3 regions of the Cytobacillus sp. genome follow, and region 3 is predicted to be linked to each of the others. Evidence: a T-box and tRNA genes for the amino acid it is inferred to sense, from the RefSeq annotation. Region 3 holds a T-box; the other regions hold tRNA genes.
The links. The T-box of region 3 lies ahead of argS (arginine--tRNA ligase). A T-box ahead of a tRNA ligase gene usually reads a tRNA of that ligase, here a tRNA-Arg.
Positions count from the first base shown of each region.

Region 1: it has a tRNA-Arg gene. The T-box ahead of argS (arginine--tRNA ligase) is inferred to sense a tRNA for this amino acid. The anticodon was not compared.
Region 2: it has a tRNA-Arg gene. The T-box ahead of argS (arginine--tRNA ligase) is inferred to sense a tRNA for this amino acid. The anticodon was not compared.

Region 1 is NZ_CAXQGS010000145.1:1,032-11,777, reverse strand. Features, by position in the region: gene ACEQ1T_RS24670 (tetratricopeptide repeat protein) at 1-859, shown strand, start outside; gene trxB (thioredoxin-disulfide reductase) at 989-1,939, shown strand; gene ACEQ1T_RS24660 (8-oxo-dGTP diphosphatase) at 2,322-2,780, shown strand; gene rapZ (RNase adapter RapZ) at 2,809-3,702, shown strand; gene yvcK (YvcK family protein) at 3,699-4,676, shown strand; gene whiA (DNA-binding protein WhiA) at 4,795-5,745, shown strand; gene ACEQ1T_RS24640 (HPr family phosphocarrier protein) at 5,775-6,032, shown strand; gene clpP (ATP-dependent Clp endopeptidase proteolytic subunit ClpP) at 6,076-6,681, opposite strand; tRNA gene ACEQ1T_RS24630 (tRNA-Arg) at 6,988-7,059, shown strand; gene rpoN (RNA polymerase factor sigma-54) at 7,357-8,688, shown strand; gene ACEQ1T_RS24620 (glutaredoxin family protein) at 8,706-8,954, shown strand; gene ACEQ1T_RS24615 (sugar-binding transcriptional regulator) at 9,090-10,112, shown strand; gene gap (type I glyceraldehyde-3-phosphate dehydrogenase) at 10,158-10,746, shown strand, end outside.
Region 2 is NZ_CAXQGS010000040.1:22,154-32,899, reverse strand. Features, by position in the region: gene ACEQ1T_RS06260 (metalloregulator ArsR/SmtB family transcription factor) at 25-606, opposite strand; gene ACEQ1T_RS06255 (methylated-DNA--[protein]-cysteine S-methyltransferase) at 729-1,229, opposite strand; gene ACEQ1T_RS06250 (PAS domain S-box protein) at 1,226-3,061, opposite strand; gene ACEQ1T_RS06245 (methyl-accepting chemotaxis protein) at 3,228-5,033, opposite strand; gene ACEQ1T_RS06240 (acyltransferase family protein) at 5,541-6,581, shown strand; tRNA gene ACEQ1T_RS06235 (tRNA-Arg) at 6,685-6,758, shown strand; gene ACEQ1T_RS06230 (lactate utilization protein C) at 6,836-7,555, opposite strand; gene ACEQ1T_RS06225 (LutB/LldF family L-lactate oxidation iron-sulfur protein) at 7,552-8,982, opposite strand; gene ACEQ1T_RS06220 ((Fe-S)-binding protein) at 9,119-9,835, opposite strand; gene ACEQ1T_RS06215 (B12-binding domain-containing radical SAM protein) at 10,040-10,746, shown strand, end outside.
Region 3 is NZ_CAXQGS010000127.1:35,669-46,414, forward strand. Features, by position in the region: gene ACEQ1T_RS21485 (hypothetical protein) at 1-730, opposite strand, end outside; gene ACEQ1T_RS21490 (FtsW/RodA/SpoVE family cell cycle protein) at 1,094-2,278, shown strand; T-box leader at 2,309-2,563, shown strand; gene argS (arginine--tRNA ligase) at 2,609-4,294, shown strand; gene ACEQ1T_RS21500 (sulfite exporter TauE/SafE family protein) at 4,307-5,191, opposite strand; gene ACEQ1T_RS21505 (Dps family protein) at 5,375-5,812, shown strand; gene ACEQ1T_RS21510 (DMT family transporter) at 5,947-6,840, shown strand; gene ACEQ1T_RS21515 (mechanosensitive ion channel) at 7,358-9,043, shown strand; gene ACEQ1T_RS21520 (DUF4395 domain-containing protein) at 9,166-9,597, shown strand; gene ACEQ1T_RS21525 (YqcI/YcgG family protein) at 9,710-10,435, shown strand; gene ACEQ1T_RS21530 (serine hydrolase) at 10,554-10,746, opposite strand, start outside.

The DNA of each region.
Region 1 (10,746 bases), on a different contig from region 3:
TGAAGAAAATCCGGGAAATCTCCACGCTTTGTGCAACAAGCTTGTCTTTGCTTTTTACGAGCGGAATTTCAGGCAGGTGCGCTTGTTAAAAGAGGCGCTGAAAAAAATTAAGCCGCTTTCAATAGAACATCAGTTCAAGCTTGGTGCCACATTTGCTCTGACCGGCGAGTATGAGGCTGCCTTTGCATGGCTTCGCAAGCTTCAAAAGAAAGGCTTTGAAGGGGACGGACCATTTTATTACTGGTTATCCTATTCCGCCTATTTTACAGGCCGGGAAGAGATGGCGAAATCGGCATGGAAGAAAGCCATCGAGATTAATCCGGAAAAAGAAGGCTTTGAGCCCTGGAACGATGAAAAAGTAACCAGCAGCGGCTTTGAAGACCATTATTCATCCATTTTAAAAAAGCTGGAAAGCGACTATATAGAAGAGCGGCTATTCGGCCTTTTCCTTACGTCCGTATCCAGCAGAAGAGATGAAATTTTGATCTCTGAAGCAATTGTACAGAACAATAAGTTTTCGGCTATAGAGAAGGAATATCTCTCTTTTGTGAAAACAGACCAGGAAGCGCCTGCCCAGGTTCAGGCCGCACATGAGACAGCAGAACTGTTCTATGAAAACTACCATCCGATTGGCACGGTGGAAGCCGGCCTATATTTAATGTGGTTTACCATTTTTGCTGAATTGACAAACAACAGCCAGAATATTAAAAACAAAAAGGCCTGGGCTGCAGCCATTGAGTATGTCTGGCATAAGCTTCGAAACGAAAAGGTTTCCCAATCAAAAATTGCAGGGAGATACGGGATTTCCGCTTCGACGATGGGCAAATATGTAAAATCGGTGAATGACCGCCTTCAGTGAGCAGATGTTTGGACGAAACACGCGCCAATTTTATAGGATAACAGTAAGAAGGTCATACTATAATATGCGTATTTATAGAGTGTTTTATTTAAAATACTGGATTTCTGATTACTGAAGGAGTGATTCGCTGTGACTGAAGAAAAAATTTATGATGTCATTATCGCTGGCGCAGGCCCTGCAGGAATGACTGCTGCTGTATATACATCTCGTGCAAATCTGTCTACTCTAATGATTGAACGCGGTGTTCCGGGCGGGCAAATGGCCAATACAGAAGAAGTTGAAAACTATCCTGGCTTTGACCATATTCTAGGCCCGGATTTATCCACTAAAATGTTTGATCATGCGAAGAAATTTGGCGCTGAATATGCTTATGGAGATATTAAAGAAATCATTGACGGCGAAGAATATAAAACAGTTGTTGCTGGATCGAAGCAATATAAAGCACGCTCAGTCATTATTTCAGCTGGTGCCGAATACAAAAAGCTTGGCATTCCTGGTGAGAAAGAGCTTGGCGGACGCGGGGTATCCTATTGTGCAGTCTGTGACGGAGCATTCTTTAAAGGCAAAGAGCTTGTTGTTGTCGGCGGCGGCGACTCTGCTGTTGAGGAAGGCGTATATTTGACCCGTTTCGCTTCTAAAGTGACAATCGTTCATAGACGGGACCAGCTTCGTGCGCAGGCGATTCTGCAGCAGCGTGCATTTGACAATGAAAAAATTGACTTTATCTGGAACACGACAGTGAAGGAAGTCAATGATAAGGACGGAAAAGTAGGCAGTGTAACGCTTGTGTCTGCTGAAACAGGTGAAGAAAGAGAATTCAAAGCAGATGGTGTCTTCATCTATATCGGCATGGTTCCTCTTTCCAAGCCATTTGAAAGCCTTGGCATCACGAACAGCAATGGCTATATTGAAACAAACGACCGAATGGAAACTAAGGTGGAAGGTATTTTTGCAGCCGGGGATATCCGCGAAAAATCTCTTCGCCAAATCGTTACTGCGACTGGTGATGGAAGCATCGCCGCACAAAGCGCCCAGCACTATGTGGAAGAATTGCAAGAACGCCTTAAAACGAAAAAATAATGTGAGCAGGCATATGGTCCTATGGGCTGTATGCCTTTTATTTTAGTAAAAATAGCCACTGGTTGAAAAGTTTTACAAAAAGTCATGTGGTTTTAATTCTCCTGTAACCTTGATGAAATAAATTTCGGGTAATATAGGAATAGAAATTGACCCCCTTTTAAAGATATAATCCTTTTTAAAGCACAGGCATATGCCTGTGCTCTTTTTTTCGTATAACTGTAACTTTTGAAGAATGTATTTTGGAAATCTGTATTCATTGTGGCTCTAAGACAAAAATAGTATAATGAAATGAATAAGAAAAGAACGTTAGCCAGCCTTTACTTTAAGCGATTTCATGGAAAGGCGGCAGCGGTATGATTTCGGAAATTAGAGGTGAAATGTGTTGCAGCGAGTCACGAACTGTGTGTTACTTAAAGACGATAAAGTATTGCTTTTACAAAAGCCAAGAAGAGGCTGGTGGGTGGCTCCGGGCGGAAAGATGGAGCCTGGTGAATCAGTGAGGGACTCGTGCATACGTGAGTTCAGGGAAGAAACAGGCATCTACCTGCGCAATCCGAATATTAAAGGCATTTTTACGTTCATCATGAAGGATGGCGATAAAGTCGTACAGGAGTGGATGATGTTTACTTTTCTGGCTACAGCTTCTGATGGGCTGAACCTGGATGAATCAGAGGAAGGCAAGCTTCGCTGGCATCCGTTTTCAGAGATTAAGAATCTGCCGATGGCTGCCGGAGATTCACATATTTTGGAGTATATGATTCATGGCCAGGGCATGATTTATGGAACGTTTACGTATACGCCAGATTTTGAACTGCTTAGTTACAGGCTGGATCCAAGCTGAATTTGACAGAAACAGGGGGAAATTATAAATGAGTACGGGTGCAGTTAATGATACTCAAATGGTGATTATTACGGGAATGTCAGGGGCAGGGAAAACAGTAGCCATCCAAAGCTTTGAAGATCTTGGCTTCTTCTGTGTAGATAATTTGCCGCCGACGCTGCTGCCGAAATTCCTTGAACTTATGAAGGAATCAGGGAATAAAATGAATAAGGTCGCATTGGTGATGGATTTGCGCGGCCGTGAGTTCTTTGACCACTTATTTAAAGCGCTGGATGAATTATCCGAAACATCCTGGGTCACCCCGCAAATTTTATATCTAGATGCAGATGATTCGACACTCGTCAGAAGATATAAAGAAACAAGACGATTCCATCCCCTTGCACCATCAGGATTGCCTCTTGAAGGCATAAAGCTTGAACGGGAGCTGCTTGAGGAATTAAAAGGCAGGGCCCAGCTTATTTATAACACATCGCAAATGAAGCCGAGGGAATTGCGCGAGAAAATTCTAACGGAGTTCTCATTGAATAAAAAAACAATATTTACGGTTAACGTCATGTCTTTTGGCTTTAAGCATGGAATTCCAATTGATGCCGACCTCGTATTCGATGTCCGATTCCTTCCGAATCCGCATTATATTGAACATATGAGGCCGAAGACAGGTTTGGATGAAGAAGTATCCAGCTATGTGCTGAAATGGACCGAAACTAGTAAATTTCTCGAAAAGGTTACGGATCTGCTGAGCTTTATGCTTCCGCATTATAAACGGGAAGGGAAAGCTCAATTGGTCGTTGCAATCGGCTGTACGGGAGGCCAGCATCGTTCGGTAGCGCTGACAGAATATATCGCTAACTTCTACAGCAAGGATTACCATACGGCAATCACTCACCGTGACATCGAGAGGAGAAAGGAAAACATCAAATGAACCGACAGCCAAGAATCGTCATCATCGGAGGAGGAACAGGGCTTCCTGTCCTTTTAAGGGGATTGAAACAATACCCTGTTGATATAACTGCCATTGTGACAGTTGCCGATGATGGCGGCAGTTCCGGAAGATTGAGAAATGATCTTCATATTCCGCCGCCCGGTGACATCCGCAATGTGCTGGCAGCTCTTTCAGACGTGGAGCCGCTCATTGAGGAGATGTTCCAGCACCGCTTTGCGACATCCAATGAGTTATCCGGGCATTCGCTTGGCAATTTAATTCTCGCGGCAATGACCTCGATTACCGGAAACTTTGTTCATGCGATTCAGGAAATGAGCAAGGTGTTAAACGTAAGGGGCAAGGTGTTGCCGGCTGCTAACCAGAGCGTAGTCCTTCATGCTGAAATGGAAGACGGGACCATAGTATCGGGAGAATCAAAAATACCCTATTCCGGTAAAAAAATAAAGCGGGTATTTTTAACCCCAAAAAATATTAAAGCCCTGCCTGAATCACTGCAGGCTATCAGACAGGCTGATATGATTATCATCGGGCCTGGCAGTTTATATACCAGTATTCTTCCAAACCTGCTTGTCCCCAGGCTGGGACGTGAAGTCTGCCATTCGAAAGCGAAAAAGGTATATATATGCAATTTAATGACACAGGCGGGAGAGACGCTCGATTATACAGCAAGCGATCATGTAAAAGCACTGTATGATCACATGGGAAGTGCTTTTATCAATACCATTCTGGTAAACAATGAAGAAATCCCTCCCCATATTCAGGAGCGGTACAGCGAAGAAATGGCAAAGCCTGTTGTGTATGATACAGGTGCTCTTACCGAACTGGGCCTTGAAATCATGCACGGTGAAATTGTCAGCCACGAAGGCGGCATCATTCGCCATGATACAAAAGAAGTTGCCCAGATGCTTTATAATTTGCTTTTACATGAAACCAATAGGCGTTTTAACGCGTAATATATAGGTGTGAAAGGGCTTTTGCCGGTAAAAAATAAACTGTGCATACGTTTGCTCAGTGAAGAATATCTTTTTATATGCCACTGGCTTAGCGCTTTTGCGGATAGGGGGTGAAGGGATGTCTTTCGCTTCGGAAACGAAAAAGGAATTGACGAACCTGGAAATAAAAGACTGCTGCGGCAAAGCGGAATTGTCCGCCCTGATCAGGATGAATGGTTCACTTTCTTTTTCCAGCCGGAAACTGATTGTGGATATTCAGACGGAAAATGCAGCAATCGCAAGAAGGATTTACACACTGATTAAAAGGAATTACAACGTTCAGGTTGAGCTTCTGGTCCGGAAAAAAATGCGGCTGAAAAAGAACAATGTTTATATTGTCAGGCTAACGGAACAGGCCAGCATGATTCTTGATGATCTGGAAATTTTAAGCGAGGGATTCGTATTTACACACGATATCTCCAATGAGCTTATAAAAAAGAAATGCTGTAAGCGTTCTTATCTGCGCGGTGCATTCCTTGCCGGGGGATCTGTTAATAATCCGGAGACCTCCTCCTATCATCTTGAGATCTCTTCGCTTTACAAGGAGCATAATGACTCCCTTTGTGAACTGATGAATTCGTTCGGGCTGAACAGCAAAACGCTTGAACGTAAAAAAGGCTATATCACTTATTTAAAGGAAGCCGAAAAAATAACGGAGTTCCTAAATATTATTGGCGCACACGCTGCTCTGCTCCGATTTGAAGATATCCGGATTGTCCGAGATATGCGAAATTCGGTCAATCGACTCGTAAATTGTGAAACAGCGAACTTAAACAAAACTATCGGAGCGGCCTTGCGTCAGGTGGAAAATATCCGGTTCATCGATCAAACTGTCGGACTTCAGGTTCTGCCTGACAAACTGAGGGAAATTGCCGAATTGCGTGTAGCTTACCAGGATGTCACTTTAAAAGAACTTGGGGAAATGGTTTCAGGAGGAAATATCAGTAAATCGGGTATTAATCACAGATTAAGAAAAATAGATGAAATTGCTGAGAAACTTCGGTCAGGCGACACTATAGATGCTCACTGACAGAGGGATCAGCAGGGAGGAGATGTACAATGGCGGAAAAACAGGTTGAAGTTAAGCTGAAAACAGGATTACAGGCACGTCCGGCGGCATTGTTCGTACAGGAGGCCAATCGGTTCTCATCCGATATTTTTCTGGAGAAGGACGGAAAGAAGGTAAATGCGAAAAGCATAATGGGTCTGATGAGTCTGGCTGTAAGCTCAGGATCAGTCATTACCCTCAAGGCCGAAGGGAACGATGAAAACGAAGCTCTTGAGGCACTTGCGAACTATATTCAAAAGGAAAACTAAAACAACTCGCATCGGGAAGATGCGAGTTGTTTTTTTATGCTTATTATTTATCTTTCTTCTCATCCAAAGAGTTTCTAGTAATGATTTGGTCAACCAAACCGTATTCAAGAGCTCTTTCAGCTGTCATAAAATTATCGCGGTCAGTGTCTCTCGCAATGACTTCAAGAGGCTGTCCAGTGCGCTCTGAAAGAATTGTGTTTAATTTTTCGCGAAGGAAAAGAATGCGCTTTGCAGCGATTTCGATTTCAGTCGCCTGTCCCTGAGCTCCGCCCAGCGGCTGATGAATCATGACTTCACTGTTTGGAAGGGCAAAACGCTTGCCTTTCTCACCAGCAGCAAGAAGGAACGCACCCATGGATGCTGCCATACCAATACAAATGGTTTGTACCTTCGGCTTGATGAATTGCATCGTATCATAAATAGCCATACCTGCCGTAATGCTTCCGCCCGGGCTATTAATGTAAATGGAAATGTCTTTTTCAGGATTTTCTGCTTCAAGGAATAAAAGCTGGGCAACAATTGAATTTGCCACATTATCATCGATTGCGCTTCCCAGCATAATGATGCGGTCTTTTAAAAGGCGGGAGTAAATATCATAAGCGCGCTCCCCGCGGTTTGTTTGTTCAATAACTGTAGGGATTAAGTTCATTTTCCAATTCCTCCTTCAAGATAAGGTCAACATACAAGATGAACAAGCATGTTCTTCCAAGTAAAGAAAATTTTTTAACTCCTATGTATTATTATGATACACTGATGGTCAATTAAGGTCAAACGAATCGCATGGAAATCGTGTTTGATTCGTTCGACACTTTTTTCTGTGCTGTACTATCTCATTCCATGATACCCATTGTTCTAACTTTTAAAACTAAAAGGAGGCTTGCAAAGTGAATAAACATATCATATAATTAGTTATCGTAGCGGCTGAGCGCTTGGTCAGCCACCTAATAAAATATTTGCCCTCGTGGTGCAACGGATAGCACGTGAGATTCCGGTTCTTAAGATGTGGGTTCGATTCCTGCCGAGGGCGCTGCCAAAACTCCTTGTCTGATATGGACAGGGAGTTTTTACTTTTTATGCTATCCGCAAATAAATTTCCTCTATCCGCACATAAATCAAAAAAACTTCCTGAATTTAAACCTGAATTTCAAAAAAATCCTTAAAATCCGCAGTTTTCACCATAAAAAATGAATATTCTTCCCTCTGCCATGCATATTGTGAAGTATTCAGAAAGATGGAGAAGTGCCGGTGCGAATGGCATTTGCCAACATATTTCCATACAACATTTACGGGGAATATTGTAAAATGGGGACAGGGGGAATGTATGATGAATTTGAAAGCTGGGTTATGGCAGCAGCAGACAATGAAATTAACAATGACACAGGAGCTGACGCAGGCGATTGCCCTTCTGCAATACAGCACACAGGAGCTCTCTGAATTCCTGGAAAGCAAAGCGCTTGAAAATCCCCTTTTAAAAGTTGAGTCCGGACATGTCCAGACGATGGATCCCCGTTATGACCGTGTCAAACTGACTAGAACAAAAGTGGAAAAGGATAAAATAAACTGGATTGAGCAGATTGGCTGCGGTAAGACGATGATGCTGGATGAATATTTGAGATCGCAGCTTCATTTGAAATTAAACAAGGACGAACAAAGAGTGATTGAGCACCTTATTGAGAGCCTTGATGAAAACGGTTACTTTCGGGCGGATCTGCAGACAGTTGCCAAGACTCTCCAGATGCCATTTGAATATGTGGAACAAATGCTTGAAGAGCTGCAGGAACTCGAACCTGCTGGCATTGGTGCTAGGAATCTTCAGGAGTGCCTGTCCCTGCAGATTAAGAGATTGCCAGTGAGAAATGAACTGGCTGAAATCATTATAGATGATTACTTTACCTTTTTTGCGGAAAAGAAATGGAAGGAGATTGCCAAACAGCTCAGTGTGGAGCTCAAAGAGATTCAAGAGGTATTCGACTTTGTTCAGACCTTGAATCCAAGACCGGGTTCATCCTTTCAAAGCGAGAAATCCGCATATATAACACCGGACGTGATTATTAAGTGGGATGGAAGCTCTTTTTCTGTCAGTGTTTTTGATGAAGTGCTTCCTAAAATCAGTTTTAATGAAGGCTATTATAAAAAGTTTTCGGCAACTGGTGACCGTAATGTCAGCCGCTTTTTACAGGAAAAGCAGCAGGATTACCAATGGATCATGAGGAGCATCCAGCAGAGAAAAGAGACTCTTGCGAATGTGACACTTAAAATCGTTGAAAAACAGCAGGACTTTTTTATAAAAGGACCTTCTCATCTGAAGCCGATGACCATGAAGGAAATATCAGATGAACTCGAAATACATGAATCAACTGTCAGTCGTGCTGTCCGGGAAAAATATGCACAAACGCCATATGGGACGTATGAGCTGAGATCGTTCTTCTCAAGCACAATCAAAACAACCTCCGATGAAAATACGTCTTCACAGCAGGTAAAGACGATTATTGGTAAAATGATTGAAGGGGAAAATAAGCAAAAGCCTTTATCCGATCAAGAGCTTGTGAAGCTGCTGAAGGAACAAGAGGGGATGGTTGTCAGCAGAAGGACGATCGCAAAATATCGGGATCAGCTGGGCATCCCATCATCATCGAAACGGAAAAGGTATGACTGACAAAGGAGATTTGCTGATTGAAACAGCCAGAGCTAGTGTTTTATACACGCAGCAGATGCCCGCTGTGTGATAAAGCTAAGGAAGTAATAGTGGAATTAAAGAAAGAATATGATTTTACCTTAATTGAAAAAGACATTGATGTGAGCGATGAACTGACCGAGAAGTATGGGCTCATGATCCCGGTGGTTGAAATTGATGGGAACGAAGTTCAGTTCGGGCATATTGACGCCATTACATTAAGTGAAGCGCTTACAGAAAAAAACTGAGTTTTATCAGTTGATTTCAATACTCACTCTTGCTATTATGAAGGAGAAGCAAGGGTGATTTTTTTTGTGGTAAGTGGGACATAATATGTCTATGCGGGACAAAAAATGACCACATATGATGAAGGAGCTTTCCGGATGTACTCACTAATTGATATTCAAAAAAGATTATTGCCTGATATGCTTGCGGTTATGCAGAAGCGCTATGGGATTCTTCATTACATAGGGCTGATGGAGCCGGTTGGAAGAAGGAGCCTTGCGGTTAGTTTAGGCCTGACGGAAAGAGTGCTGAGAGGTGAGGTTGAGTTTTTAAAAGACCAGAACCTGATCCGCATCTCGAGTACGGGAATGAGTCTTACTTCCGATGGGAGGGAATTGCTTGAAGCTCTTGAAGGAATAATGAGGGATATTTCGGGTATAGCCTTAATGGAGCAGGAGTTATCCCGAAAACTTGGCATTCGCCAGGCGATCATTGTTTCCGGAAACAGCGATGAATCTCCATGGGTGAAGCAGGAACTTGGCAGGGCCACAGCGCTGTGTATGAAATCAAGGCTCAAAGGAAAAAATATCATCGCAGTTACCGGCGGATCCACAATGGCAGCCGTAGCAGAGATGCTTACTCCAGATCTTGCTGAACGGGATTGGCTGTTTGTGCCGGCACGGGGCGGAATTGGCGAAGATGTTAAAAACCAGGCTAACACCATTTGTGCAAAAATGGCTGATCATACAGATTCCAGGCACCGCGTCCTTTATGTACCTGACCAGGTAAGCAGGGAGATGTATGAAAGCATCATCAAAGAACCCAATATTAAAGAAGTAATCACCCAGATCAAATCTGCAAGCATGGTTTTACACGGGATTGGGGACGCTATAACAATGGCTGAACGCCGCAAAACCAGTAAAGAAGATTTTGTTAAAATCAAGCATGCCAAAGCAGTAGGAGAATCATTCGGCTATTACTTCAATGAAGGCGGCGAGGTTGTACATAAGGTTCAGACCATCGGCCTTCAGCTGGATGACCTATCCCATATTGAACACGTCGTTGCAGTGGCAGGCGGTTCCTCAAAGGCGAAAGCCATCGCGGCATACATGAATCGGGCACCATCCTCTACCATCTTGGTAACTGATGAAGGTGCAGCACAACAGTTGTTAAAAGGGTAATCCCTTTTCAAATATAAAATCTACCTTTCTAAGGAGGAAATATTCATGGCAGTTAAAGTTGGTATTAACGGATTTGGAAGAATCGGGCGTGTTGTTTTCCGTGCAGCTCTTAAAAACCCTAACGTAGAGGTTGTAGCAGTAAATGACCTGACAGATGCAAACATGCTTGCACACCTTTTAAAATATGATTCCGTACACGGAACATTAAATGAAGAAGTAACAGTTGACGGCGATTACCTTGTTGTTGGCGGCCATAAAGTAAAAGTTCTTGCTGAGCGCGATCCTGCTCAATTAGGATGGGGAGATCTTGGCGTAGAAGTAGTAGTAGAATCTACTGGCCGTTTCACAAAGCGTGCTGACGCAGCGAAACACCTTGAAGCTGGCGCGAAGAAAGTAATCATCTCTGCTCCTGCAACTGACGAAGATATCACAGTGGTAATGGGTGTTAACCATGATAAATATGACCCTGCAAACCACCATGTTATCTCAAATGCATCTTGTACAACAAACTGCTTGGCTCCATTTGCAAAAGTATTAAACGACAGCTTCGGAATCAAGCGCGGTATGATGACAACTGTTCACTCATACACAAATGACCAGCAAATCCTTGACTTGCCTCACAAAGACTATCGCC
Region 2 (10,746 bases), on a different contig from region 3:
CCCTGACTAGGGCCCCTGACTTTTTTACCCTTCTATTTTTGCCCACATTTCTGGAGGGTTTAATTCATAAATGCCATTTTCCCTGTACATATAATGATTAATAATAAACTCTCTGCGTATTGTAGCATAGTCTTCATGATACTGTTTAATATATTCGTTGAGCACTTTTTCTTCATATTTTTTTCCCATTTTCAACCCTTTGATTAGATGTTCAAAAACCATGAGCTTCTTCTTTCTCTGTGCAGGTATATTCTTCAGTTTTCCATCTTTTGTAAAGAAGTTTTCAATAACCTTCTGGCTTTCTGAATTTTGTTCTTCCATTTTCTTAATCTCCTCTTTATCTGCCAATTTCGCAAGAACACCCGACTGATGTTTCAGTACGGATTCATTTAGATAGAAATAAACTGTATTTTTATCTCTTCTCTGATAAACAAGGTTTATTTCCCTGAGTTTATTTAAATGATGGGTAATGGTTGGCGGGGTCAATCCAAGCTTCCCAGCTATCGCCTGTCCATGCAAAGGCCCTTTGGCAAGAAGAAAAACAATCCTGATTCTGGTTGGGTCTCCCATTGTCTTATAAAAAGCTACTAAACGATTTAATTGCATAATACCAGCACCCTCATTTCGATTATCATCTAATTAGATAATAATCGAATTAATCTCCTCCAGTCAACCATATATATAATATCGCATAAAAAAATCACCCTTAGAGGTGATTTAAGAAAGAGCTATTTAATATAATTAGCCCCCTCGAGGGATAGCAGTACTTCTTTAATTTCAGTCCGGGTTCCTGCATACCCTGTTAACGATTTATTTTTTCCGATTACCCGATGGCATGGAATAATGATCGGAAGGCGATTGGCCTTGTTTGCCTGTCCAATGGCGCGCACTGCTTTTTCTTTCCCTATTTTGACAGCAATGTCCTGATAACTTCTTGTCTCACCAAATGGGATTAGGCAAAGCTCTTTCCAGACTGCTTTTTGAAATTCAGTGCCATGAGGTTCTATAGGGATGTCGAACTTTTTCCTTTGCCCATCAAAGTATTCCCCAAGCTGGATCGAACACTTTTTGATTAAAGGATCGGAGGGATCGAATTGCAATGATAAAACTTCTTCCCCTTCGAGAAAATCTTCTTTCCCCATGTATAATGCCGAAAGGATCCCCTTTTCAATGACAATGTAAATGTCTCCTGCCGGTGTGTTTTTTTTAGAATAAATTCTTAGTGTCATTTCATTCCCGCCTTTAAAATATAGGGCAAATAGATGTGGAATACAGTTCCTTCCCCCAATTTGCTTTCCACTTCAATTGTTCCCTTATGTTCTTCAATAATTTTATATGTAACCATTAAACCAAGTCCAGTGCCTCTTTCCTTTGTAGTATAGAAAGGTTCACCAAGCTTTTTTATTTTATGTGCGGGAATTCCTGTTCCTTCGTCCCTAATGGATATGTGAACTTTATTATTTAACCCCTTCTGAATGGATACAGTAATATATCCACCTTTAGGCATGACTTCAATCGCATTTTTTATTATATTGATAAAGACCTTTTTCATTTGATTGGATTCACAGAAAACATTGGGCAAATTCTTTTCATAATAAGTCCTGAATTGAACATTATGCAGCACAGCCTGAGCACTCAGGAGATCGACTGTTTCCTTCATGATTTGAGATATGTCTTTTTCCACAAATTTGACAGCTTGAGGCTTAGCGAGTATGAGAAATTCATTAATAATTGAATCTATCCTGCTAAGCTCAGTGGTAATCACATTGAAATACATAGAATGATCTTCCTTCACACTGCCCTCCAGCAGCTGTATAAAGCCTTTAAGAGCTGTCATTGGGTTTCTGATCTCGTGGGCAATTCCTGCTGCCAATTCTCCAATGACATTCAAAGTGTCTGATTTCCGAAGCTGTTCTTCCATTTCCAGCTTCTCAGTTATGTCTTTAAATGTTGTCATACTGATATTAGAAAAAATATTCAGCTTGTTGGAAAACTCAAAGAACTTCTTTCTGCCTGATTTCAGAGTAATGGAAAGGTTACCGTCTGATTGCCCCGCTGAATGTATGTTTTTTATCTGCTCCTTTAATTCATCATCGGTTATATTGCAGTCATTCAAAATACTATGCAGCGATACACTGATAAGCTCCTCTTTTGTCATTTGAAGCAATCTCTGACCTGATTGATTAATATCGACTATTTCAAACTGGTCGTTCCAAAGAAGAATACCTTCAAGGGCACCTTCAAATATCATGCGGAATTTTTGTTCGCTTTCCCTCAAGCTTTTCTCCATGGCATGACGCTCACTGACATTTCTGAAGATAGTCATATGGTAGCCTTCAACGGAGTTTAATTTCACTGTAAACTCCAAAGATTTGAACTGGCCATTTGGCATAAGAAAAACTAGCTCATCCCGTATGCTTCCCTTAACGAACATCTCTTTAACAATGCTTCTGTATCTTTCCGATTTTTCATATACAAAATCTTTTATCTTTTTTTTGAGAAGCTCGTCATGAGTGCATTCAAAAATTCGGCAAGCAGCTTCATTCGCATCGATGATTTCGCCATCTCCACCCCAAAAAATGATCCCATCCAGAGCTTCGGTAAATAGGTCCGCATACAGCTCTTCATTCTTTTTCACTTTCCGTTCCAGGAGCCGCTTACTCGTTACATCTCTTAATATGCACATATAAAGACTGCCCTCATTAAGGATGCTGGTAGTAAAATCAAACTCTATTATCGTTCTGCCGTTATAAATAGGAAGAATGCCCCTGACACTTTCCTTCCTCTTCAACAGTTCCCTTTGCTTTTCAAGCTTGAAATGCCTATTTTTCGGCACGATATCAGACAAATTCCTGCCGAGCAGATATTGTTTATCCATTTTTAAGCTTTCAGCAAATGATGGATTGACATCCACAATTCTCTCCTGGCTATCAAAAATTATAATTCCATCTTTCGAGCGTGAGAATATATTATATTTAGGTGAATTATCATTGGCCAAAATATTATTTTCCTTTTCCAAAGTCTCAATCCTGGCATAGAGTTTCCTGATTTCCTGATTCATAATGACCACTCTATTTCCTCCTATTGGGATATGCAATTAATTAAATATTTCTACAAGATCTGACTAAAACCTTTAAATCTCTGAGAAAACTGTCCTATTAATTTTTCATATCAAAGGGTTCTGGGGGAGAAGAAAAGGCATACCCTGTCAAGAGTATGCCTGGAATTTACAATTTGAATTTTGCAATCATCTCATTTAATTGTTCTGCCAATTCCGACAAGGACTGTGCATTGTCTGAGATTTCCTCCATTGAATGGTTAGTCTGAGCCATTGATGCACTCGTTTGTTCGATGCCTGCAGCAGATTCCTCAGATACTGCGGCAATACTGCCAATGGACTGGTTCATTTGGGAGGAATTAATGGAGACCTGCTCAAGGCTGCGGGAAATGTCACTGACATTTGTTGACATTGAGTTAACTGCCTCATAAATATTCTGGAATGTTTGCCCCGTCAATTGAATTTGCTCAGTTCCCTTTTCAACTTGAACATAGCCTGTTTGAAGCGACGTGGCCACACTGTTTGACTCTGCTTGAATGCCCACGACAATTCTAGTGATATCTGAAACCGAGAATGATACCTGCTCAGCCAGTTTCCTCACCTCATCTGCCACAACTGCAAAACCTCTTCCATGCTCACCGGCTCTGGCTGCTTCAATGGCTGCATTTAATGCCAGCAGGTTAGTCTGGTCTGCAATTTCCTTTATTACCTTAACTAATCTGGATATTTGCTTTGTCTGATCATCGAGTCCATTTACCTTGTCCACTGATGACTTCATTATCTGGTTAATTAATCCCATTTGTTCCTGGGATTCCTTCATTAGCTTGTTTCCATTCTCAGTGAGCGATAGCACCTCTGTGGAAGCACTCTTTATTTCATTACCGCTGTATGAAGCTTCCTTCACTTTTTCCAGGTACTCGTCCATCATTAAAGATAAACGTGTTGCAGAGCCCGCCTGATCCTCAGCGCCTCCGGATAGTTCCTGCATCGTTGAAGCAACCTGCTGACTTGCTGCTTTCACTTCATTTGCAGCAATATTCAGTTCTCCGCTTCTTTCTGTCACATACCCAGAAACTGCATTAATTTCCTGAATCATGGTCTTCAGTTTTATTTTCATGGAATTCATGGCTCTGCTAAGCTGGGCTACTTCATCATCACCCTCATACTCCACCGAATCTGCATTGAGGTTTCCTCCTGCAATATCATTTGAGAATTGTACAATGGCAGTCAGCTTTTTAGAAATAATACGTCCTATAAAAAGGATACTTGCGATTCCCAGGATAGCAGAAATGATGATTGAAATGCCAAGTACTATTAAAGTAAGGATAAGGCCAGATTTAGCAGAAGTCACAGCCTTTTGCTGATCCTCTTTCATCATGCTGCTGAGAGTATTTAATTTATCGACCGTTTCAGAAATGATATTATCGGCCTGCAATTTTCCCAGCCTATATTCTCTTGCATGCTGGAGTTTCACTTCTGGCTCAATGACATCATGAAATAAACTGGTGATTTTTTGATCATTTTCATCAATTTGTCTAAAAAGGGCTTTTAATTTTGAATCGCTCAGTTCTGGAGAAATTTCCTCTTTCAAATTATTAAAATCCTCTGTCAGCTCATCGAATGTTTTTAAATGTTTTGGGTTGGAGTCAATGATAAAGTTTCCAATCGTGCTCCCTTTATGATGAAAAGTGGCCGCTGATTCAGTAATCTTAATGGCCTTTTCCCCAGAATCCTTAACTATCTCCAGTTTTGAATTGGCAATTGTCAGCAAGAAGAAAGTAAGAACGGTGGAAACCGTGAATAGCCCAATGGTCACAAAAAGCGCAACCCCATATTTCTGGCCAAGCTTCAGGTTCTTCCACCATCTAGTGCTGGCCATTTTGTTTAAATACTTGGCTATGCTAAGCTTTATTGGCTTGGACGATTCTTTTCTTTCCTTCTTGCCCGGTATAAATTTTCTTACCCCTTTCAACATTGCTTCCCCCTTTGTGATTTAACCAGATGCGAACAATTGAACTAGTTTGTTTCTAATTCTTTTTTACTATTCTTTCAATTCATTATAATAGAACAAAAAAGACATTTGAAGATTATTTTTCCAATTTTTCATTTTAATACAGCCTTCCCTGCACATTTTCCATTTAAGAATCTTCTCTTTAAAACCCTGATTGTCTCACTAAATCGTCAGCTATGACATACTAATCGAACTACTCCCTTTTATCTGCGACAAAAATGAATTTTCACAATTGAGATTTGAAACAGATTTACAAGAAGCCATTCAAGCCATATAATATATGAGCTAACAAGCAAACATTCTTTGTATAACAGGAATTTATAGATAGTATGACAGAAATTTCGACGGTCAACCATTTTACTTTATCTGTAAATTAAACCTTCTATTTACACGAGAAAAGAAGTTTGCTTCATGTTAAAGTGGGTAAAGAAAGAAAGAGAATTTTTGGGGGTCTTTAATAGAGGAGGACTTATGAAACAACGTGACTTTTACTTCGACAACATGAAGTTCATCTTGATCTTCTTTGTCGTTTTTGGACATTTACTCCGCTCTTTTATTGAAGATAATGAAACAATCTATACTTTATATAAGGTAATCTACACGTTCCATATGCCAGCTTTTATACTGGTTTCCGGTTTTTTTGCAAAAGGCTTTTATAAAAAAGGGTATATAAAGAAAATTGCAAAAAAGCTCATACTGCCATATATTATTTTTCAGGTTATTTATTCGATTTTCTATTATTTTTTATATAATAAAGGCACATTTGAGTTGGATCCTTTTAACCCGCATTGGTCTTTATGGTTCCTGATCAGCATGTTCTTCTGGAATATCATGCTTCTATTCTTTGCAAAGTATAAACCTGTATATTCCCTGGCTGCTGCTTTTATCATTGGGCTTGCCGTCGGATATGCCGATTGGATTTCAAACTATTTAAGCTTATCCAGAACATTTGTGTTCTTTCCTTTATTCCTAATGGGGTATTATTTAAAGAAGGAGCATTTTTATGCGCTATTCCAGCCAAAGTTCAGAATTAGTGCATTAGCTATTTTTGCTGTAGTCTTTGCAGGCTTTTATCTCTATCCTGAAGTGGATTATAAATGGCTGCTTGGCTCAAAACCATATACTGAAATGGGGACAGCTTCGATTGGGGCAGTCTTTACGAGATTGGGCTTTTATGTCCTAAGTTTGATAATGGTATTTAGCTTCTTTGCTTTTGTGCCCCGTAAACAATATTTCTTTACTAATTTAGGAAAAAATACACTTTATGTCTATCTGCTCCACGGTTTCTTTGTACGAGTATTCAGGGAAAGTGATGTACAGGGCTTTTTTAACAAACCGGAAAACTTCCTGCTGCTTGCCGGAATATCGCTGCTGCTTACTTTGCTTCTCTCAAGCAAACTGATTACTTCATTTGCACAGCCAATTATAGAACTGAAAACGTCACAGCTAAAGAAGCTTAAAGATAGATCAAGGGCATATGCCAGATTTTATCGTAAAAAACTTACAAGTTAGAGCATAAACCGGTCATGGATTACTGGCCGGTTTTTTACTTTAGTCATAACCATTGACCATTTTTGATTATTGGATTATAATAAGTAACTGTGTTATATATTTTGTCCCAGTAGCTCAGCTGGATAGAGCGACAGCCTCCTAAGCTGTAGGTCGTGAGTTCGAATCTCGCCTGGGACGCTTTTAGAAAAAACGCCAACAAAAGTTTGGCGTTTTTTCTCATACTTACAAAAACCGGATGCCTGGTGCCCCACGAGTTATAAATCATCAATAACTATATACGCAGCCTTAACAGGCCCATGTACACCAACAACGAGGTTCATCTCAATATCAGCGGAGTTGCTTGGTCCAGTAATGAAATTAATACAGGAAGGTGCCTGCTGCCCTGAGTTTACCCTTTCCCTAATGATCCTTGCTGCCTGTGTCATGCGCGGAACCAGGGTGCTTTTCGGAATAAGGATGATAGAAGCAGCAGGGAGAAAACTGACTGTCCGCCCGTGATCCTTGCTGCTGAACAAGACTGCTGTGCCAGATTCAGCCAGAGTTATTTCACTGACCGTGATGCCGATGTTAGCATGTTCTGCGTATTCAATATTTCTTCCTTCTTCAGAATAATCCCATTCATATACATCTATATTCTCTTTTGGCCAAATCTCCTTGAATAGCGGTGTAAGCCCAAACTGTCTAAAGCGGTCATCCTTCCAGGTCACAACGGGACCCCCGCCATATTGGGCTACAATTTCTTTGAGCGTTTCAGTCAAATTGGCAGCACTGGTTACAACAAGGTCAGTGTGGATTTTCGTACACTGAGTCTTTAAAGCTTCGAGAAGCTCATCAGCATCCGCTTCTTTCAAGACTGCATCCTGCGGGTTAAAGCTCCATTCCGGTCTTTTGACTCCAGTAATTCTTTTTTCCCTGCCCAATCTGCCTGCAATTTTATTTAAAAAAGCATCTCGATTCTGAATTGTTCCATTCACTGCTGTCCGCCTCCTTTTGGCCGGTTTTTGAACCAATCGCGAAATCTTTCTTTATTGGGAGCTGGAAAATCCCTGATTTCTGTCCATGCTTTTAATGGGCCTGGTCCCTTTGTAATTTTGTCCCCTGCGGTAAATGGATTCATGGCTGCCGGTGCCAGCTTTGACCCAAGCTTATAAAGGGAGGGTGAAGCTGCCCCCAGCCCAAAAGCCTTCATAGTCATCTTTTCCGATATCGGAGCTCTTCCTTCTTTTTCGACAATTACCTGCCGGTGTTTATGAAGAAGTTCATGAAGAGGGATTTTGACTGGACAGGCTTCCGTACATGCTCCACAAAGTGTTGAAGCATATGGCAATTCCTTATAATCATTATAGCCTCCTAAAAGGGGTGACAGCACAGCTCCAATCGGGCCTGAATAAATGGATCCGTAGGAATGGCCGCCTACATGTCTATATACGGGACAAACATTTACACATGCAGCACAGCGGATACATTGGAGAATGGAGTGAAACTCCCCTCCTAAAATCGAAGAGCGGCCATTGTCCACTATAACCAGGTGGAATTCTTCAGGACCATCGACGTCGAGTTCTTCTCTTGGACCAGTCAGAACAGTAATATAACTCGTTAGCTTTTGTCCAACAGCGCTCCTCGTCAGCATGCTGACAAGCACTTCCATTTCCTCGTAAGTCGGGACCAGCCTTTCCATGCCCATTACCGTAATTTGCGTCTTAGGTAAGGCTGTGACGAGATCTGCATTGCCTTCATTAGTCACTAAGGTGATTGAACCAGTTTCAGCAACAGCGAAGTTGCAGCCCGTTATGCCAACATCTGCGGTTAAGTATTCACCGCGCAGCATTTCTCTGGCATGCCATGCAAGTTCTTCCGGCTTTTCTGTGTTCTGATAGTTCAGTTTTTCTGCAAACACATCCCGAATCTGCTCTTTATTCTTATGAAGAGCAGGCGCAACTATATGCGAAGGAGGATCGTGATCGTCCACCTGAAGGATGTATTCCCCCAAATCTGTTTCAATTACCTGACATCCGGCCTCTTCCAATGCCGCATTTAAATGTATCTCTTCGGTTACCATAGATTTTGATTTAACCACTTTTCTTGCATTCTTCTTTTCAATTACTTCCCGTATATAGGAAGATGCTTCTTCTGCAGTTTCAGCGAAAAAAACCTGCCCGCCCCTTTTAGCTACATTTTCGCTGAGCTGGTATAAGTAAAAATCAAGATTTTCAAGTACATGCTGGCGAATTTCTTCTGAAAGCGACCGCCATTCTTCCCAATTTCCAAGTTCTGCTGCAGCATCAAGCCTTCTTGTCTGAAGCCTTTCCTGGGCACCTGACACTGCCCCTCTCATAAAGGAATTGTTTATTCCGGAATCCACACGATCCTTAAAGTCATTTGTTCCTATTTTCATAGCCATTTCTATTCCCCCTTTAGAAAAGCACAAGCGCCTTGCCCACCCCCGACTGCTCAAGGGGGCAGGCTGCCTACGATAAACAATTATCGACGTTCAAAATTGTCTTTCCTTCTTGCGGGAAAGCATGTCCATTAATTGCTTAGCGGCAATTTAACACTTCAGCAATATGCATTACTCTTATTGGTTTTCCCTGCCTGCCGATCCTGCCTCCTATATTCATCAGGCACCCTGCGTCAGCTCCAATGAGAATTTCTGCTTCAGTCTCCTCTATATGCCCAACCTTTTCATCTACCATTTGTTCAGATATTTGAGCCATTTTCACGGAAAAGGTACCGCCAAAACCGCAGCATTGCTCCTTGCCGGGAAGCTCTTCGAATTCCAGGCCCTTCACATTTTTCAATAATTTCATAGGTGCTTCCTTTACACCAAGAAGCCTGGTCATATGGCAGGATGTATGATAAGTGGCTTTTCCTTTTAACTTTGCTCCAACATCATCCACGTTTAGAACTTCAACGATAAATTGAGTAAGTTCGTATGTTTTTTCTGCAAGCTTTTTTGCTCTTGGTTCCCAAACAGAGTCACCTTTAAAAACGTACGGATACTCATGAAACATATAGGCGCAAGATCCAGAAGGGGAAACAACATATTCTGCATGCTCAAATGCTGTAATCATCCTTTTCATAGCTTCCTTTGATTCTTTCACATAGCCGCTGTTATAGGCAGGCTGGCCGCAGCAGACCTGTGATTCCGGAAAATCTATTTCACATCCCAGGCGCTCAAGCAATTCAACAGCTGCTTTTCCTGCATTTCCCTGAAACATATCTACCAGACATGTTGCAAAAAGACTTACCTTCATTCATTCCCTCTCCCAGCTAAATACTATATTTTTCTACTATCTTACTATAGGTTTAATGAAAATCGTTTAATTTTTATAAATATTATAATAATTAGTATAGTTTATCTCCCTTAGCATATGTCAATGTTTTACTTCCTTTTTTTCATTCAAAAATATGATACAATTATATGATGTTTAAGTTGCTAAAAAGGGAGTTCAAAATAAATGAAAGTTATCGCCAGTACGCTTAATGCCAAATACATTCATACAAATATAGCGATCCGCTATCTGAAGGCATACGCACAGCCTGATTTCGATGTGGAATTAGCCGAATATACTATTAAAGATCCGGTGATGAATATCGTTACAGATCTGGTCCGCAAAAAACCTGATGTGATCGGATTCAGCTGTTATATATGGAATATCGAAGAGACCATAAAGGTCATTAAAATGATAAAAAAGATTGACTCCTCCATTCATATTGCAGTTGGAGGACCTGAAGTGACATATGATGTTGCAGATTGGATGAAAAATATAAAAGAATTTGATTACATTGTTATCGGTGAAGGTGAGGAAACGTTCAAACAGCTGCTGACAGAACTGAATGGCAAAATGAATATGGAAAATGTGCATGGTCTTGCTTTCAGGGAAAATGGCAAGGTTCGTATTAATCCGCAGCGGAATAAGCTGGATTTGCGCGAGCTGCCCTCACCATTCCGCTTTGAAGAAGATATTCCCCACCTTTCTAAACGGGTCACTTATATAGAAACCAGCCGGGGGTGCCCTTTCAGCTGCCAGTTTTGCCTTTCCTCAATTGAAGTAGGTGTGCGATACTTTGACAGGGAAAAAATTAAGGACGACATCCGATATTTAATGAAGAATGGTGCAAAAACCCTTAAATTTGTGGACCGTACATTCAACATAAGCCGCAG
Region 3 (10,746 bases):
TCTTAGCCTCACATGGCTCTTTCACAATGGCTTCATACTCATCATACATATCATCCATATTCGCAAAATCACCAATGATCCAAATAGGAATTTCTATCCGGACCCGATTCTGTTCGATATCCTTAATGGAAAGGACCGCTCCTTCTTTCATAAGAGGCTTTAAGGAAAGCAGGACATCTCTGGTAATTGGAGGATACGTCTTTTTCTTTTTAATGCCAAGGAGCGTTTTTTCGACTTTCATCTGTCCCATTTTACCGGGGATTACTTCTCCAAGCATCCGGTAAAAATCGTTCAGATCGCGATAATATGTGCGGTTAAACCAGCCATCATCATGGGCAAGGTACACAAAGCGATTGCTCAGATAATTGTAAAAAGGCGGCTTAAGATGTTCCTTGACATGACCAAGATAAAGAAGCTCAGCAATTGTCTGGCCGGGAAGCTCATTCACCGCTTCCTCTTCCTCGAAGTCGATCCAGCAAAAATCGCCATAGCCGTATACATCATCCTCAACCAGCCTGCCCAGCTTGTCCCTTGACACATAATCGAACATCGTATGGGTATTAAAGTCCCCATGTTCAAAACGATGCTTTAACAGCAGCAGATTATTAATAGAATCTGAAAGAGTTTGGGCAAACTCTGCAAACTCAATTCCATAAGTCATCACATACTGATCCTGTTCATTAAGATGGATGTAGATGAGATCACGAATTGCATGATTCCTTCTTTTCAATGACGAAACCTCCGAACCGTTACCCAAAGTGGTGTTTTCAAAGAAAAGCACTGGGCTAGACAGATAAGAATAGCACAAGCACCTTCACAAATTAGTAAAAAGACAGCTTCCTTTGAAACTGCCTGTTAAACATCCAGTATTTTATTCTCTTATTGTAGCAAAAAAAGCTGAAAATATATTTGCCGATGAGAAAAAATTTTAAATTGCAGCATGCCCGTTTTTTTGAAAATACAGGAAACCATCGTGCTGATTCATTCGTCTAACTACATGCAGAGAAAAAATGTAATCTGTTCTCCATTGTAAGGGTTATTTTTCTTTGTTAGGATAAAAATGTAAAAAGGTAAAGAAACCAGGTGTATACAAATGAACCAGAATAATAGATTCTCAGACCGATTCGATTGGACATTATGCTTTCTTCTGCTGCTATTTTTCCTCATCAGCTGCATCGCTATTTACAGCGGACAATCCTCCAATCAATATGAAGGGAATTTTGTCGTCTCACAAATAAAAAATTATGTTGTTGGAGCTATCATTGTGGCAATTGTCATGTATTTTGACAGCGAGCAAATCAGAAGGCTTACCTGGCTGCTGTATGGTTTAGGCATCCTATTGCTTGTCGGGTTATTCATTGCACCGGAAAGCATTGCACCAGAACGCAAAGGGGCTACATTGTGGTATATCATTCCTGGACTTGGTTCTGTGCAGCCCTCAGAGTTTGTTAAGGTATTCCTTATTATTGCCCTCAGCAAAATCATCGCTGACCACCATCTAAAATATCAGGCAAAGACTGCAGGAACTGACTTTTTCCTTCTAATCAAATTAGGGGCAGCCACATTGCCTCCATTAGGATTGATCATTATTGAAGACCTGGGTACCGCCCTTGTCATCATCGCCATTTTAACAGGAATCATCCTGGTTTCCGGAATCACCTGGAAAATCCTTGTTCCGATTTATGGGATCCTTGGCGCCTTCGCGGGAACGGTGCTTTATCTGGTCATCATAGCACCAGAGATTTTGGAGAAGTACCTTGGGATAGACCCCTATCAGTTCAGCAGAATTTATTCCTGGCTTGACCCGGTTAATCACAAGCAGGGAGCCGGAATGCAGCTGTACAACTCCATGCTCGCAATCGGCTCAGGATTAATATCCGGAAAAGGGTTTACTGACAGACAGGTATATGTGCCTGATGCCCATACTGATTTTATTTTTAGCGTCATTGGCGAGGAGTACGGCTTCTTTGGTGCCAGTGTAGTAATCAGCCTTTTCTTTCTGCTTATCTATCACTTAACTAAAACCGGCTTGGAGACGACCGACCCCTTTAATACTTATATTTGTGTCGGGGTCATCAGTATGATCACCTTCCATGTATTTCAAAATATCGGTATGACAATTCAGGTACTGCCAATCACCGGCATTCCGCTGCCGTTTATCAGCTACGGCGGGAGCTCGCTTATGGGAAACATGATGGCGATGGGCCTGATTTTCAGCATTCGCTACCATCATAAGACTTATATGTTTTCAACGGATTCAAATTATGTTGCAAAATAATTCCAACCGCGTATAATAACATTAATATATTTAGTGTCTATGATGAAGAGAGTAGCAAAGGGCTCTTTCCTAAAAGCGAGACAGGGACGGTGCAAGCCTGTCGGAAAATCCTTTTTGCGAAGCGCACTTCGGAGATGCATAGCTGAAAGAAAAGTAGGCTATGCCGGGTAAGGAGTCCCGTTACCAAACCCCATAAGGAAGTTCAAATATTAGGAAACGTCCTTTTGCAAGAGGTCCTTTGGACAATCAGAGTGGTACCGCGGGCAGATTCAGCTCGTCTCTATATTTATATAGAGACGGGCTTTTTTATTTTCCAGGAGGTGTAATATGATTAATTTTAAAGCTATTTTCACAGCCCAGCTGGCTTCAGTGCTGAATGGGCAGCTTTCAGACGAAGCAATTGCAGACTTAATCGAAACGCCAAAGAATCCGGCATATGGCGATCTTGCTTTTCCCTGTTTTACACTTGCAAAAGCATTGAGGAAGTCACCTGCCTCTATTGCTGAAGAGACAGCGTGCCTGATTCAGGGACCGCATATCGAAAAAGCAGAGGCTGCTGGTCCTTACATTAATATCTTCTTTTCCAAAGAGTCAGCCGGTGCAGTCATAATGGAAAAAATTTTGAACGAAGGAAAAGAATATGGACAGCTGAATGATGGCGCAGGCAAAACAGCCGTGCTTGATTTCTCTTCGCCAAACATCGCAAAGCCCTTCTCCATGGGCCATTTGCGGTCTACGGTCATTGGAAACGCCCTCGGCAGCCTGGCCGAAAAATGCGGTTATACAGCGGTCAGAATCAACCACTTAGGCGACTGGGGCACACAATTCGGCAAGCTGATCACCGCTTATACAAAGTGGGGCAGCCCGGATAAAGTGAAGGAAAATCCCATAAAGGAACTGCTTAGCCTATATATACGCTTCCATGAAGAAGCAGAAGCTAACCCAGCCCTTGAAGATGAAGCGCGTTCCTGGTTCAAAGAGCTTGAAAACGGAAATGAGCAAGCTCAGGCACTCTGGAGCTGGTTTAGAGATGAATCATTGAAAGAATTCCAGCGGGTTTATGATATGCTTGGTATTCATTTCGACTCATACAATGGTGAAGCTTTTTATAATGATAAAATGGAACCCGTCATAGAGGAACTCATGGCAAAAGACCTGCTGGCTGAGTCTAATGGCGCAGAGGTGGTTCAACTGCCTGTTGAAGACCTCCCTCCATGCCTGATAAAAAAATCCGACGGAGCGACTCTGTATGCAACACGGGATCTCGCTGCAGCTTTTTACAGAAAAGAAACCTATCAGTTTGATCATTCCCTATACATTGTCGGTCAGGAACAGAGCATCCATTTCAGACAGGTTAAAAGCGTTATTAAAAAGATGGGTTATGAGTGGGCGGATAATATGACACATGTCCCTTTTGGCCTCTATTTAAAAGATGGGAAAAAGATGTCTACCCGAAAAGGCAGAGTCATCCTTCTTGAGGAGGTCCTGAATGAAGCAATCCTTCTGGCAAAGAACAATATCGAAGCTAAAAATCCCGGCTTGGAAAACAAAGATGAAGTCGCTGAAGCAGTCGGCATCGGGGCTATTCTGTTCCATGACCTGAAAAATGACCGCATGAATAATATTGAATTTTCACTTGAAGATATGCTGACATTTGAAGGAGAAACAGGACCCTATCTGCAATACACCAATGCCCGGGCCTATTCTCTGCTCCGCAAGGCAGACAATGTTCCATCTGCCGAAAATGGGCTATCTGATTCTTACAGCTGGGAAATTATCAAGCTGCTCTATCAGTATCCTGAAAAAATCAGACAATCTTATATGCAGCTTTCCCCTTCTGTCCTGGCTAAATATTTGATTGATGTGGCTCAAGCCTTCAATAAATATTACGGACAGGTAAGAATATTGGAGAAAGATAACGGCATCAAATCAAGACTTACCCTTGTCAAAGCAGTCACAATTGTCCTTACCGATGGCATGCAAACACTCGGCATGAAGGTGCCCCAGCAAATGTAAAAAGAGAGGCCATTATGGTCTCTCCTTTTTTGCCTTTGTGCGGGTATTTGCTTTCTGCATTTTCACAAGGCTTCTTACTAAAAATCCGCCGACAAAGATGGCCATCACCAGTAAGCCGGTATAATTCAAGTGTATTAACTTTAGAATCACACTTGCCACAGTAGCCATATATAAGGCTCCGAGCATATAGGTGATCTCTTCGTTTTCAAAATAGGAGGTAAGCTTCGCTCCAAATTGTGACCCTATGAGGCCTCCTCCTACCAGTGAAAGGCCAATCCAATAATCAATGGATATGGTTGAAGAATAAGAAACAAAGCCTGCAGTGACAATCAGCAGAATAGCAAACAAGCTGGTCCCTACTGCTTTTTTCGGCATCATCCCTAAATAAGCAACCGATAAAGGCACCATAATAAAGCCGCCGCCCACACCTAAAGTCGTAGAAACAAAGCCAGCAAAAAATCCAATGAGCACCATCTTCACAATAGATGGAGATAGTTCAGAAGGCGGAACGGCGCCTGAGGCAGACTTTTTCCCGCTTTTTAACATACCTAAAGCAAAATAAGACAGGAGAATGATATAAAACAAAGGCACTGCCCACGTATCCCAGCCCTTTTCCTCAAGAAACAGCACAAAGGGGTGTGCAGCCTGAGTAGCTGCCATGCCGCTTAGTCCAAGTATCAGCCCTTGCTTAAGCCGTATATTCTTCATCCTGATATGAGCGAAGATGCCTGAAAGGGAGGTTCCAATTGAAAAAAGCAAACTCGTGGTGATCGCTTCTACAGGAGAAAAACCAAATAGCATGAGAGTGGGAGTAAGAATAAATCCCCCGCCTACTCCAAAAAAACCGGAAAGCACACTAATAAGCGCTCCGAGTGTAATAAATAAAACGTATTCCATTTCAAATCCTCACTAACCGTTATGTCTTCCCAATTAAGCGGTACTATATCACTTTACCATAATCGTTCAGGGTTATACTGCGGATTTCTAATTTATCTTATTTATAATTATTATAAATAAGTATTGATTTTAATTTAATATTTGTTATAATAAAAATATAAATGACATAGGGGGAATATAAAAATGGAAAAATTACATGCAGCATTAAATGTACAAATCGCAAACTGGAGTGTTCTTTATACTAAATTGCACCGCTACCACTGGTTTGTAAAAGGCCCGCTTTTCTTTACCCTTCATGAAAAGTTCGAAGAATTATATAATGAAGCAGCGGAAGTTGTGGATGAGGCAGCGGAACGCCTGCTTGCAATCGGTGGCTCACCGGCAGCGACATTAAAGGAGTTCTTAAGCATCACTACTCTTGAAGAGACTAATGGGGAAAAGAAAGCAGAAGATATGGTTGCCGCTCTTACTTCCGATTATAGACAGATTAAAGAACTATTAATTTCTTTAGCCCAGCTTGCTGAGGAGCAGGAAGATCAAGTGACAGGCGACTTCGCCATCGGCCTTATGGAGAAATTAGATACGCATATTTGGATGTTAAATGCCTACTTAGGAGAATAGACGATAATAAAGAAAGAGTCAGTGAGAAAAATCACTGGCTCTTATTTTTGTGAAAAAAAATCTTTCCCCTTTAGGATCACTGAGATGTTATGATTGACCTTGCCCCATATCCTCTTTAGAAAGGAGTATCCATAATGGCAAATTTAAAATATTCATTATTTATTTTTCTTGGCGCATGCAGTTATGGCATTCTGGCATCCATTGTAAAACTTGGACTCCAGGCCGGCCACTCTGTTCCTGAATTGACCGGAAGCCAATATTTATTTGGGCTCCTTTTGCTGTTGCTTTCTTTCCCATTTATCAAAAGAACGAAAATCACCCTTAAACAAACAGCAGCTTTGTTATTGACCGGTGCCTCCCTAAGTTTAACAGGCATTCTGTATGGAATGAGCCTCGACCGGAATCCGGCCTCCATCGCTGTTGTTCTCTTATTTCAGTTCACCTGGATAGGAATTCTTTTAGAAGCCCTATATGAAAGAAAGATGCCCAGTAAAGCAAAAGTCATTTCTTCGATCTTGCTTATTATAGGGACAGTATTTGCAAGCAACCTGATTAATTCCGGGTCACATCCTATTCAAGCTGATGGCCTGATCTATGGCTTATTATCTGCGGTAACATTTGCCGTATTCATTTTTGCGAGCGGCAAGGCAGGTAAGGGAATTCCAACCATTCAGAGGAGCATCTTCATCACATTTGGCGGACTTCTTCTGGTTGCAGCTGTTTCAGGCCCCGTCTTAATAAGCGGCGGCATTCAGCTTGAAGGCCTATGGAAATTCGGCCTGCTGATGGCATTGTTCGGAGCCATTTTCCCAATTTTATTTTTTGCAATCGGTTCACCCCATTTAGATTCAGGGCTTGCCACAATTGTAGGTTCTGCCGAACTCCCGGCTGCTGTTGCTGCGGCCATGCTGATTCTAGGCGAAAGAATTTCGGAAGCACAGACTTTCGGAATTGTGCTGATCCTGATTGGAATCAGTATTCCGCAATTCTCATTGAAAAAAGCAGCAAAGAATCGATTTAGCACGTAAGGAATTTACGAGGTAAGATTTATAGAAAAGAGACTTTGGAAATGACCTCCAACGTCTCTTTTCTATAAAGTCTGTTATCTCATCGATAGGTTTTTATCATGTATTATGCGTGTCTATAACAACTGCTGTGTTTTGGTGAAGAGGCAGGATTCATAAAGCTTCCTTCTGTGTTATATCTTCTCCTGTCCGAATGAGCGCCACATTCGGACTCCTTCACCCTGTTTTCCTCTTCTCCTGTCTGAATAAGCACCACATTCGGACTCTACCACCCTGTTTTCCTCTTCTTCTGTCCGAATGAGCACCACATTCGGACTCTATCTACCTTTTTCCTCTTCCCCTGTCCGAATGAGCGCCACATTCGGACTCCATCTTCCTGTTTTCCTCTTCTTCTGTCCGAATGGGGCAAGTCAAACGCCCCTTCTGCGAAAACAATCTTGATAAAAGGACTGTTTACTCCTAAAAGCAGTGGGTATATGAAAGTATGCAATTCTACAAATTCTTTTAAGGAGTGACAATATTGGACAATAATCGGTACTGGGGCGGATTTGATTACCTTTTGGCCAAACTGCCTGATTTATTATTAGCACTATTAGTATTATTAGTTGGGTGGATGATTGCAAAAGCAATAGAAAAAGCCGTTTTAAAAGGGCTGCGCAAAACCAGCCTTGATGACAGAGTATTCCCTGATAAAGCAAATAGAAAGTATTCATCTGAGAAAATAATCAGCAAGATTATTTTCTATCTGCTGTTAGTGTTCGTATTTATCCTGTTCTTCAATATATTGGACCTCGATATTATCGCTGCACCTCTTGTGGGCATGTTCTCCTCCATAATGGCAGCAGTGCCGAGCATTTTAAAAGCAGCTCTAATTCTATTATTCGCATGGCTTATCGCCACCGGACTCAGCCTGCTGATCAGAAAGAGCGGCAGAACGCTCAAAGTTCAAGAAAAGCTTAGCAAATGGAATTTAACAGACCATATAGAGCAGCCTGCCAATGTTATTGATAACGCAGCTAAAATTGTGTTCTATCTGACATTGCTGGTATTCCTGCCGGCTGTATTGGGAGCTCTAAACATGAATGGAATCGCCGGACCGTTCACCGGCATGCTTGAAAGCATCCTGGCCTTTTTGCCTAAGCTTCTTGCAGCAGCCCTGATTTTATTTGTAGGCTGGTTCGTTGCGAAAATCGTCCGTGATATTGTAACGAATTTCCTGCAGGCTATTGGAAGTGAAAAACTGACCGCAAGACTTGGCTTAAACCGATTGTTTGAAGGGACAAGCCTGGCATCTGTGATTGGCACAGTTGTGTTTGTTCTTATTCTGATCCCAACAGTCATTGCCGCTCTAGAGAGATTGGATATTGAAGGCATTTCCGGACCTGCCATTGCCATGCTGAATGATGTCCTGACGATGCTGCCGAATATTGCTGTAGCTATATTCTTCGTGCTGATTGGAGTTTGGCTCGGAAAATGGGTACGCAAATTCGTCTCCAGTTTACTCGAACGCATTGGATTGAATTCTTACTTCTCCGGTATGGGATTAAATAAGTCTGCTGCTGCAGGCAATGGTTTAAGCTTCTCCCAGGTGATTGGCTATATTGCAGAAGTGATTATTGTCCTGTTGTTTGTGGTACAGGCTCTTAATATCCTTGGCCTTGACTTCCTGGTAACATTGGCGACAGGTGTAATTGCCTACCTGCCTCATGTGATTGCAGCTCTTGTCATTCTTGGCGTAGGTTTGTGGCTGGGAGGTCTGGTTAAGAAATTGCTAAGCACGGTTCTTCAAGGACCGCATTATAAATTCCTTGCCAATATCGCTCAGGCAGCCATTATCGCGATTTCAATCTTTATGGCACTCGATCAGCTTGGTCTCGCCGCTTCCATTGTAAATGCTGCGTTCATTCTAACGCTTGGTGCACTTGCCCTGGCATTCGGCTTATCATTTGGTCTTGGTGGAAAGGATTTTGCAGCCAAGTATCTTCAAAAGCTTGATCGTAAAATTGAAGAAACAACTATTAACAAAGATGCCGATACGAAAGCAGTGATGAAAGAAGCCATGCCTGAAATGAAACCAGGCAACGCCACTAGTACTTTTGATAAACCGATTAACCCAACAAGCCCAGATCCGTCTATGAATCCTGCAAACGACCCATTAAATCCGCGCAATAACCGGATGGATGAAAACAATGGGCCACTGAAATAATTTTTGAAGCACGTCCCTGTGGGCGTGCTTTTTTATTTTCCAGGCTTTTTCTCTTCACAAAAACCTGCAATTTAAGTAAACTAATAATACCTATAAAACCAATGAGAAAGGTCGGAAAATAATTGGCAAATACACCGGTTTCTATTCCCCGTCCGCTCGTAAGAACCAATCAATGGTCGATCGTATTAAGTGTTTTAGCTTCGTGGCTTATCGGAGAAGCATGGATTCTTGCCATCCCCCTACTTGCAGGTATAATGGGCTTATTGTTCAGCTACAATCCCATTATGCGTACAGCAAAACATTTTCTGAGAAAAAATCCTGCTGATTACATTCCCGAAGACTGGGAGCAGCAGCAATTTAATCAAGTGATTGCCGTTGCCTGCCTGGCGCTGGGCCTAATAAGCTTTCTTCTGGGCTGGACAGCTGCAGGGTATGTTTTTACAGCTATGGTAGCCCTATCAGCATTTGTTGCCATTCTGGGATTTTGCATAGGCTGTTTTATCCGCTTTCAGTTCAATCAATATAAATACCGAAAATCATTAGATAAAGCTTAAGGCAGCCAACACGGCTGTCTTTTTCTTTTTCTTTTTCGTTTCCACTCAGCTAGTTTCAAAGGACTTTTTAAGGGGTACATATTTCATAAGTAAATCATTCTGAGGTGAAAAAATGAAAACTGCCAGTAAGTTTCTCTTAACAAAAGAGGATATGACTAACCCCGAAATTGTGCCTGAGTGGGTTATTCAAGAATATAAAACATTTCATGATACGGTTACAGATAAAACCTTCCCGTGCTATTTTGGAATGACTGCTGAGATGCGCGGCGAATTGAGATATGCCTATATTACACAGGAGGACTGGTCTAACCTGCCGGAAGCCCTCGAATCCTTTATCGAGCTATTTGACGCACCAAAACTGATTCGACATGGCTTGTTTGTATTTGTGGAGCCGGAAACAGATGAAAACCCGCTTGAACATTACAGAAAATATTTCTGGAATATCCTTCAGTACCTGCATAAGGTTGATACAAAGCCTTGGCCAAAGGATTATCCGACAGATCCTGACCATCATTTATGGGCGTTTTCTTTTGCCGAGGAACCATTCTTTGTGTTTGGAAATGCGCCTGCCTACAAGCAGAGAAAGACGAGGGATTTGGGCAATAGCCTTGTGCTCGGTTTCCAGCCGCGCCGCATTTTTGAAGGCCTTGAAGGCACCTCTAAAGGCGGCATCATGTCCAGGGAAAAAGTAAGGGAACGGGTTGAAAAATGGGATGGCCTCCCTACCCATCCAAACATCAGCCATTATGGCGATCCCGAACACCGTGAGTGGAAACAATACTTTATCGGTGATGACATTAAACCAATCGAAGGGAAATGCCCTTTTCATCATAAATAATTTTGAAAGCGCAGCGCCTAACGCACGAATTATCTTCGAGGAACGTCCATCTCCTAATTTTACCTGAAAAGCAAAAACTGCATAAATAAATAAGGAACCGTTCTCAGTATACGGTTCCTTATTTTAGGGTTATATATTGATTAATGAGACTGCCGATTGCGGACAGTAATTCTCTGCCCGCTGCCTGGCTTTGAAGCTGGTCCACAAGTACAGCGGCGTAAACAGTTTTTCCTTTATGGGTAAATATGCAGCAATCATGCTCTATTCCTGGAAGTTCGCCTGTTTTGCTGGCAACCTTGACTTTTTCCGTG